Regions from separate parts of the Bacillus sp. THAF10 genome, predicted to be linked through region 1. Evidence: predicted binding sites of a transcription regulator. Region 1 holds the regulator's gene; the other holds the start of a gene.
The links. The regulator Rex, encoded in region 1, represses fermentation and respiration genes when NADH is low (regulators of the CRP and FNR family bind a similar motif). The targets are predictions, from matches to a motif close to TTGTGAAATATTTCACAA.
Positions count from the first base shown of each region.

Region 1 (4,218 bases):
TTCCCCACCGCTCAAAGTGGACACTGGCTTTAACACATCATCTCCTGAAAAAAGAAAGTTACCGAGCACGGTACGGATTTCTTTTTCCACCTTGTTTGGATATTGATCCCAAAGCTCTGCTAGCACGGTTTTATTGGAGGTCAGGTCTGCTTGCTGCTGGTCATAATAACTGATGCTCACATTGGCACCAAAACCATACTCGCCAGCAAGTGGCTTTAACTTCCCGACAAGTGTTTTTAATAAGGTCGACTTTCCAATTCCGTTCGGACCAACAAGTGCGACACTATCCCCGCGTGATAGGCTCATCGCCACATGTCGAAAAATAGGGGTCGCATCATAAGAAACAGCTAAATCTTTTATTTTTAAAACATCATTTCCACTTTGTCTATCAATATCAAACATAATCGAAGCGGATTTTTCGTCTCCTTTTGGACGCTCCATAACTTCCATCTTTTCGAGCTGCTTTCGGCGGCTTTGGGCCCTTTTCGTGGTGGAAGCTCTCGCTAAATTACGGGCCACAAAATCCTGCAGCTTCGCAATCTCATCCTGCTGCTTTTCAAAGGACTTCATATCCCGTTCATACTGCTCTGCTTTTAGCTCTAAATACTTGCTATAGTTTCCGATGAATTTCGTTGATTTTTTTCTAGAAATCTCATAAACGGTTGTCACCACTTTGTCCAAGAAGTAGCGATCATGCGAAACAATCAGCAACGCACCTGGGTAGCCCTGCAGGTAGCTTTCGAGCCAAGAAAGCGTGTCGATGTCAAGGTGGTTGGTTGGCTCATCCAAAATCAACAGATCTGGCTTTGTTAATAGAAGCTTTGCAAGCGCAAGACGAGTGCGCTGCCCACCACTCAATGTCTCAATCGGCGTGTCATAATCAAATTCTGAAAAACGTAACCCATGCAAAACAGAGCGGATGTCTGCTTCATATTGAAAGCCCCCACGCTGCTTAAAGGACTCCTGCACCTCGTCATACTCCTTCAGCACACGTACATAGCGGGCCTGATCATCAAAATAAGCAGGGTCCCCCATATTTGCCTCAAGCTCGCGCATCTTGCCTTCAAGCTCACGAAGCTCCGTAAACACCGTCAGCATTTCATCCCAAATCGAGCGCTCCGTCTGCAAGCCCGTATCCTGAGCTAAATAGCCAATGGAGACTCCTTTTGGTTTAATAAGCTCCCCTGAATCAAAGGAAAGCTGATTGGATATGATTTTAAGTAGAGTAGATTTACCGGCCCCATTGCGTCCAACCAAGGCAATTCTATCTTTCGATTGTACTTCTAGTTTTATATTCGATAAAATAAGGTCAGCACCGAAATATTTCGATAGCTGATTTACTTGTAAAATAATCATCCTTTTCACCTCAAGCAATTCTAAGATAAGTTTATCCTTCTTCTTAGTTAACATCAAGATATTGGGGTTTTTATGAAAAGGCTCTGTTCAAACTACGTTGTTGATTTCTGCAAATGACTCCGCGTCCGCGGGGCGATGCAGGAACCTCCTCGGGCTATCGCCCTGTGGGGTCTCCTGTCAATCCCTTCATTCCCGCAGGAGTCTCCGCCTTTGCTACAATCAACAACTAGAAACTTCATATAAAAGTATAATCACTTTTAACAAAGTCTAAAAAGATAGAAATGTAATCGTTTTCGTAACGTGATAGAATAGAATTAAGAGCAAACGTGTCGTACAAATGGGGGAGTAATATGAATAACGAACAATGGAAAATACCACAGGCAACAGCAAAAAGACTGCCTCTTTATTACCGTTTTATTCAAAATTTGCATGCTTCAGGAAAACAACGAGTTTCCTCGGCAGAGCTTAGTGAAGCAGTAAAGGTCGATTCGGCAACCATCCGCAGAGACTTCAGTTATTTTGGCGCTCTTGGAAAAAAAGGCTATGGCTATAATGTTCAATATTTGTTAACTTTTTTCAGGAAAACGCTCGACCAAGACGAATTAACATATGTTACTCTAATAGGTGTAGGTAATTTAGGAACCGCCTTCCTACATTATAATTTTATGAAAAACAATAATACGAAAATAGTGACGGCCTTCGATGTGGACGAGTCCAAAATCGGCTCGGAGATCGGTGGGGTCCCTGTTTATCATTTAGACGATATGGAAGTACACTTGCCAGACAATGTGACGGTAGCCATCTTGACGGTTCCGGCTCCTGTTGCGCAGCCTATTGCGGATAGACTTGTAAAAAAGGGCGTAAAGGGCATACTGAACTTTACACCAGCACGTATCAATGTACCGGAAAACATTCGCATCCATCACATCGATTTAGCGGTGGAACTCCAATCATTGGTATATTTTCTCAAGCACTATCCAAGCGAGTAAAAAAGTTGTAGAATAAGAATATTTCGAGGAGGTGTCAAAAATGGGTTCATTAGGAATGGGAAGCCTCTTACTTATTGTATTTGTAGCACTATTAATCTTCGGACCAAGCAAGTTACCACAGCTAGGGAAAGCTGCCGGGAATACGTTGCGTGAATTCAAGAACGCGACAAAAGGATTGGCCGATGACGACGATAAAGAGAAAAAAGAAGAAACGAAGTAATGTAAGGATGAACATATATGCCAGATAGAGAAATGTCGGTTTATGACCATATAGGTGAGCTTCGAAAAAGAATCATCCTGGTGGTATCCTTCTTTTTCGTGTCGGCCATCGGTGGCTTCTTACTCGCCGAACCGATTATCGTATACTTACAAAACACCAACGAAGCGAAAGAGCTGACGATGAATGCCTTTCGCATGACAGATCCCATCAAAATCTTCATGCAATTTGCCTTTATCATCGCCTTTATCATCACGTTTCCGGTGACCCTTTTTCAGCTCTGGAGCTTCATCAGTCCAGGACTATACGAAAAAGAGCGCCGTGTAACCTTAAGTTATATCCCTATTTCCATCATCCTGTTTATAAGTGGACTAGCTTTTTCATACTTTATCCTCTTTCCATTTGTTGTCGACTTTATGGGAAGACTGGCAGACCGCTTAGACATTAATCAGGTTATTGGAATTAATGAATACTTTCAATTCTTGTTTCAGCTCACCCTTCCATTTGGGCTGCTGTTTCAAATGCCAGTCATTGTGATGTTCTTAACAAGACTTGGCCTGATCACACCTGACTTGCTCGTACGAATCCGTAAATTCGCTTATTTCGCTCTATTGGTCATTGGCGGACTGATTACACCACCAGAATTAATCTCTCATCTGATGGTCACAGTCCCGCTCTTTGTTCTATATGAAATAAGCATCGTCATCTCGCGTACGGCTTACCGAAAAGCAAAGAAAGCAGAAGCATTAATGGAACAGGAATTAAATCAAAAATAGGCTCGCACCCTAAGAGGTGTGAGCCTATTTTCTTTGGATCTCTTTTATTTTTTTATGAAGCAAGTATGAGCGGATCGCCACTCCAAAATCAAACGTGGCAATCAGCATTAACAAAATCGTGTGCCACTCCCAAATGCTTTCCCCTAATGAGGCAATCGCGAGGTACAAAAACAAGGACCCCATGATCGAATAAAAGAAAACCATGCGTAACGGTGTAATTTTCATCAAATAATCCTCCAAGTCTTAAAAAAGCTCTTTTCTCAGAGATTGTTGCATCTAACAAAGAAAAAGTCGGCTTTAAGACTTTTTCTAATATTTACGCGAAGAAAAATTGCTTCAACATTATATATTCCTCCACGAAAAGAGCCCGACAGTAACGTTGATTACGGGTAACATAGCCTAAAAAAAGAACGAAATAAACTGCGGAAGATTGTTTTGCATCTCTTCCATCCGCTGCATGTACCGTTCAATGTCCTCCCGGAACACAAATTGTACGATTACTACAAACGAGTTCATTCCCACATGGGCAATAATCGGCACAATAATCCGTTTTGTTTTTACATATAAAAATGCAAAAATCCCGCCCATCACAAAATAGATAAGTAAATGCTTAAAGTCTTGATGGACAAGGGCAAATAGGAGGGAGCTGACAACCAACCCTGCAGCAAAATTGAAGCGCTTATAGATGGCGCCGAAAATGATCTTCCGAAAGATGATCTCCTCCATAATTGGCCCAGCCACGGCTACTGCAAAAATCATTAACGGGAACGCTGACACAAACCCCATGATTTGTTGTGTATTTTGTGAGCCTGGCTCAATCCCAAACAGCTGCTGCTGAACCATCGCCGCAACCGCTTGACCAATCAGCGCGATTGGAAAA
Region 1 is NZ_CP045403.1:318,536-322,753, forward strand. It holds gene FIU87_RS01765 (ABC-F family ATP-binding cassette domain-containing protein) at 1-1,356, opposite strand, end outside; gene FIU87_RS01770 (redox-sensing transcriptional repressor Rex) at 1,707-2,345, shown strand; gene FIU87_RS01775 (twin-arginine translocase TatA/TatE family subunit) at 2,386-2,565, shown strand; gene tatC (twin-arginine translocase subunit TatC) at 2,583-3,338, shown strand; gene FIU87_RS01785 (YdiK family protein) at 3,363-3,563, opposite strand; gene FIU87_RS01790 (CPBP family intramembrane glutamic endopeptidase) at 3,738-4,218, opposite strand, start outside.

Region 2 (4,218 bases), 1.3 Mb from region 1:
ACATGGAACAAAAACTTATTGAACGGTCTCTAGATACATGCCTGCTCACAGAAAAAGAAATGTTAGAAGATTGGTCGGAGTTCCATGATCCAATACCACCCTTTGTAAACGAATAAAGAAACAATTTTACAATAATTTAATTTCCTGTTCTCAAATCGTAACAATTACGATATAATTACCTAGGATAAAAAATGAAAGGAGACAACAATGAAAACAAAATCTATTTTTGTCATCACGATGCTTACGGTTTTCACTTTTTTAATCGGTTGTAATTCGGACAATTTAGCATCGGACGGCAGTGAAAAATTGACAATATATACGACTATTTTCCCATTGGAGGATTTTACTAAAAAGATTGGCGGCGACCATGTTGAAGTACAATCTGTTTTTCCTCCCGGTGCGGATGCACATACCTTTGAACCATCTACGAAAACGATGAGCGAAATGGCTGCAGCAGATGCCTTTATATACAGTGGTGTCGGTGCAGAAGGATTTGCTGATAAAGCAAAGGATGTTTTAGAAAAAGAAAATGTACTAATTGTGGCAGCTGGACAAGGGATTGAATTGCATAGTGGTGAAGAGCATACCGAGCACGCTGATGAGGCGCATGAAGACGAACATGACCATGAGCATGCTGATGAGGCGCATGAAGACGAACATGATCACGAGCACGGTGATGAGACGCATGAAGACGAACATGATCACGAGCATGCCGATGAGGCGCATGAAGACGAACATGATCACGAGCATGCCGATGAGGCACATGAAGACGAACATGACCACGAGCATGCTGATGAAGAGGAACATGACAGTCATGAAGGACATAACCACTCTGATGGTGACCCGCATGTATGGATTGACCCAGTACTCTCCATTAGCCTAGCTGAAAACATTAAAAATGCTCTTACTGAACTTAAGCCTGAAGCAAAAGAGGATTTCGAGGCTAACTTCAAAACACTTAAAACTGACCTAGAAGAATTAGATAAAGAATATAAAGAAACATTAGAATCAGCAGCAACGAATAAAATTCTTGTTTCCCATGCAGCATACGGATATTGGGAAAGCCGCTATGGTCTTGAGCAAATTAGTGTGACTGGTCTCTCCCCTTCTCAAGAGCCATCGCAAAAACAGTTAGCAGAGATTATCGAAACTGCTAAAGAAAACGAGATGAAATATGTCATTTTTGATCAAAACATTACTGGCAAAGTGGCCAATGTTGTTAAAAATGAAATTGGAGCGGAAGCACTAATTCTTCACAACTTAGAGGCAATAACAGATGAAGACGTGGAAAACAAAGAGGATTATTTCAGCTTGATGAGGAAAAATCTTGATACGTTGAAAAAAGCATTAAATTAAGTAAAAAGGCAGTCCAATGGCGGACTGCCTTTTATTATAATCTTATTCCTTTTTTGTTAACGATTCCCTAAGCTTTTCTACCTTTATTTCGTCAATTTCTTTCCCTATTAAAATAAGGGCTGGTTCTTGTTTACATGAGTCTTCCTTCACTTTATTCAACATTAAGGTGGCAGCCGCATATTGAAGCTCATACAATCCTGGTGTCTCATCCAGCCGTACAAGCCCTTTTGTTCTAACTACTTGCTTAGAAAGCTTTTTCAATTCTTTTTCTAGTGAAATTCTGTTTATTGCATTTGGAATGTGTATTTTTACTGCTTCGATATGGTGGTGATGATGATGATGATGGTGGTGCCCTTGATCATCATGATTTCTATTGGATCCCACTTCCACCACATGCATTCTCTTTTCGAGTAAAATATCTAGTGGCACTTCTCCATGGCTTGTCCGGTAAACAGGGACATGATTCTCCAGCTGATCAGCGAGCTTCATTTCTACCTTAATGAGCTCTTTTTCGGAAACAAGGTCCATTTTATTTAGGATCAATAAATGGGCAGAGGTTACCTGCTCTTTTAAAAGTCCTCTAATTTCTTTAGAGCTATTGAAAAAGCTCTGATATTCAAGATAGTGACTTGCATCCACTAGGCTTATCATGGAGTGAAGTTCAAAATGTTCCATGTATGCTGGTGTTAAGAGCACCTCTTTAATTTCGAGTGGGTTAGCGACACCTGTTCCTTCAATGATTAATACATCGATTTGCTGGCCAATAAATTGATCTAATGTAGATTTCAAATCCTCTTGAATGGTGCAACAGATACACCCATTTAAGAGTTCTACAACTCTTTCGCCTTGAAACAGATGATCCTCCACATTGGCATCGCCAAGCTCGTTCAAAATAATTCCAGGTTTCAATCCTTGTTGTTTAAAATGTGCAAGCATATGTAAAAGGACCGTTGTTTTCCCACTTCCTAAAAACCCGCTGATTACATAAACAGGTACCATGTTCTTCATTTTTTCACTCCTCTTCACTCTGCTGTATTTCTTATACCCATTATAACGTTATTTTAATAGAACTGTTGAAAACAGCATAAATCGTAATTGTTACGTTTTAATTATATTATGGAGAATCTTCGTTTTCAAGAAATTCACCATTCATGCATATTTGGTGGAAAAAAGTGGACTATATACATATATATTCTAGCTTGAAAGGACGTTGGAGCATGGATGATGTTGTAATCGCAAGGTCTTTATTCGGAACAACAATGGGCTTTCATATCATTTTTGCCACTTTAGGTGTTGGTATTCCACTAATGATATTGATCGCTGAATTGATGTATCAAAAGACCAATAATAAAGAATATGCCATCATGGCGAAAAGATGGACGAAAGCGAAGGCTGTATTGTTAGGAGTTGCCATTCCAACCGGTACGATTGCTGGTGTCCAGCTCTCCCTTTTATGGCCTGGCTTTATGGAAGTGATCGGGAAAGTAATGGCCCTTCCCTTTCAAATTGAAATTTATGCCTTCTTCATAGAAGCTTTGTTTATTTCAATCTATGTTTATGCCGCTGACAGGATATCACCATGGATGCGAATTTTAAGTGTAACGCTTGTTACCATTGGAGCTGCAGCGTCGGCTGTTTTAATTACAAACGTTCACGCATTTGAAGGTACACCTGCTGGTTTTCGAATAGAAAATGGGCAAATAGTGGACGTAGACCCTTGGGCTGCCTTTTTTAATCCAAGCTTTGTCGTAACAGCAGGACATGTGGCAGTATCTGCTTTTATGACTGGAGCTTTTGTCATTGCATCTGTTGCAGCATTTAAAATGCTAAGAAATAAACATGACAAACGAGTGTATCAGTTTCACCGTAAAGCATTAATCATGGGACTGGTTGTAGGTGGGATTTTTTCATTCATGACTGCTATTAATGGGCATGAATCCGCACAGCAGCTTCATCAATATCAGCCAGAAAAGCTTGCTGCAGCTGAAGGGTTATTTGAAACACAATCTCATGCACCGCTGGCTGTAGGAGGTTTTACAGACCGAGAAACTAAGGAAGTTAAATGGGGCATTGAAATACCTTGGGCGTTAAGCTTTTTGGCAGATGACCGATTTGATACCGTGGTCGTTGGATTGAATGATTTTCCTGAAGAATATTGGCCACCTCTGTTTGTCCACACTCTGTTTAATGCCATGGTGGGAATTGGTTCATTTTTGATTATGCTCAGTTTAGTCGGCTTTTTTTGGAGTAAACTTTTAAAAAGACCCACCTTTCCTAAATGGATGATGTGGCTTTTTATTGCAGCTGGACCAATGGCGATGATGGCCATTGAGTTTGGGTGGATATTTGCTTGCACAGGTCGTCAACCCTGGGTTATATACCGGGTTATGCTTACAGAGGATGCTGTAACAGGGAATCAAAATCTTGCAGCACTGTTTATTGCCTTTGCGGCTATTTACGTGCTGTTAGGAGTAGCGGTGGTTCTTGTTCTGCGATATTACTTTAAACGCCATCCTATTGAAGATGAACTAAATGAAGTAGATCCTCCATCAGGTGGAGTACATGTCTAAGGGAGGTTTTCTCATATGACGGATGTGATATTAGCAATTACGGTGCTTTGGGGCTTTATTTTTATCTATGCAGTAATGGCAACGATGGATTTTGGGGCTGGTTTTTGGTCTATGCTCTATATAAAAAATGACAAAACAAATGCCACCAATATTGCCAACCGCTATCTTTCTCCAACATGGGAGGTAACCAACGTATTTATCGTGGCGGTGGTGGTGGCGATTTATAGCTTTTTTCCTAGCGCCGCTTATGCGCTTGGTACCATTTTGTTAATACCAGGAAGCATCATTTTGC
Region 2 is NZ_CP045403.1:3,142,816-3,147,033, forward strand. It holds gene FIU87_RS16265 (GTP-binding protein) at 1-116, shown strand, start outside; gene FIU87_RS16270 (metal ABC transporter solute-binding protein, Zn/Mn family) at 208-1,356, shown strand; gene FIU87_RS16275 (CobW family GTP-binding protein) at 1,399-2,364, opposite strand; gene FIU87_RS16280 (cytochrome ubiquinol oxidase subunit I) at 2,574-3,926, shown strand; gene FIU87_RS16285 (cytochrome d ubiquinol oxidase subunit II) at 3,942-4,218, shown strand, end outside.
Region 2: a site for Rex is predicted at 2,487-2,504, ahead of FIU87_RS16280 (cytochrome ubiquinol oxidase subunit I). Genes of this name have one in related genera too.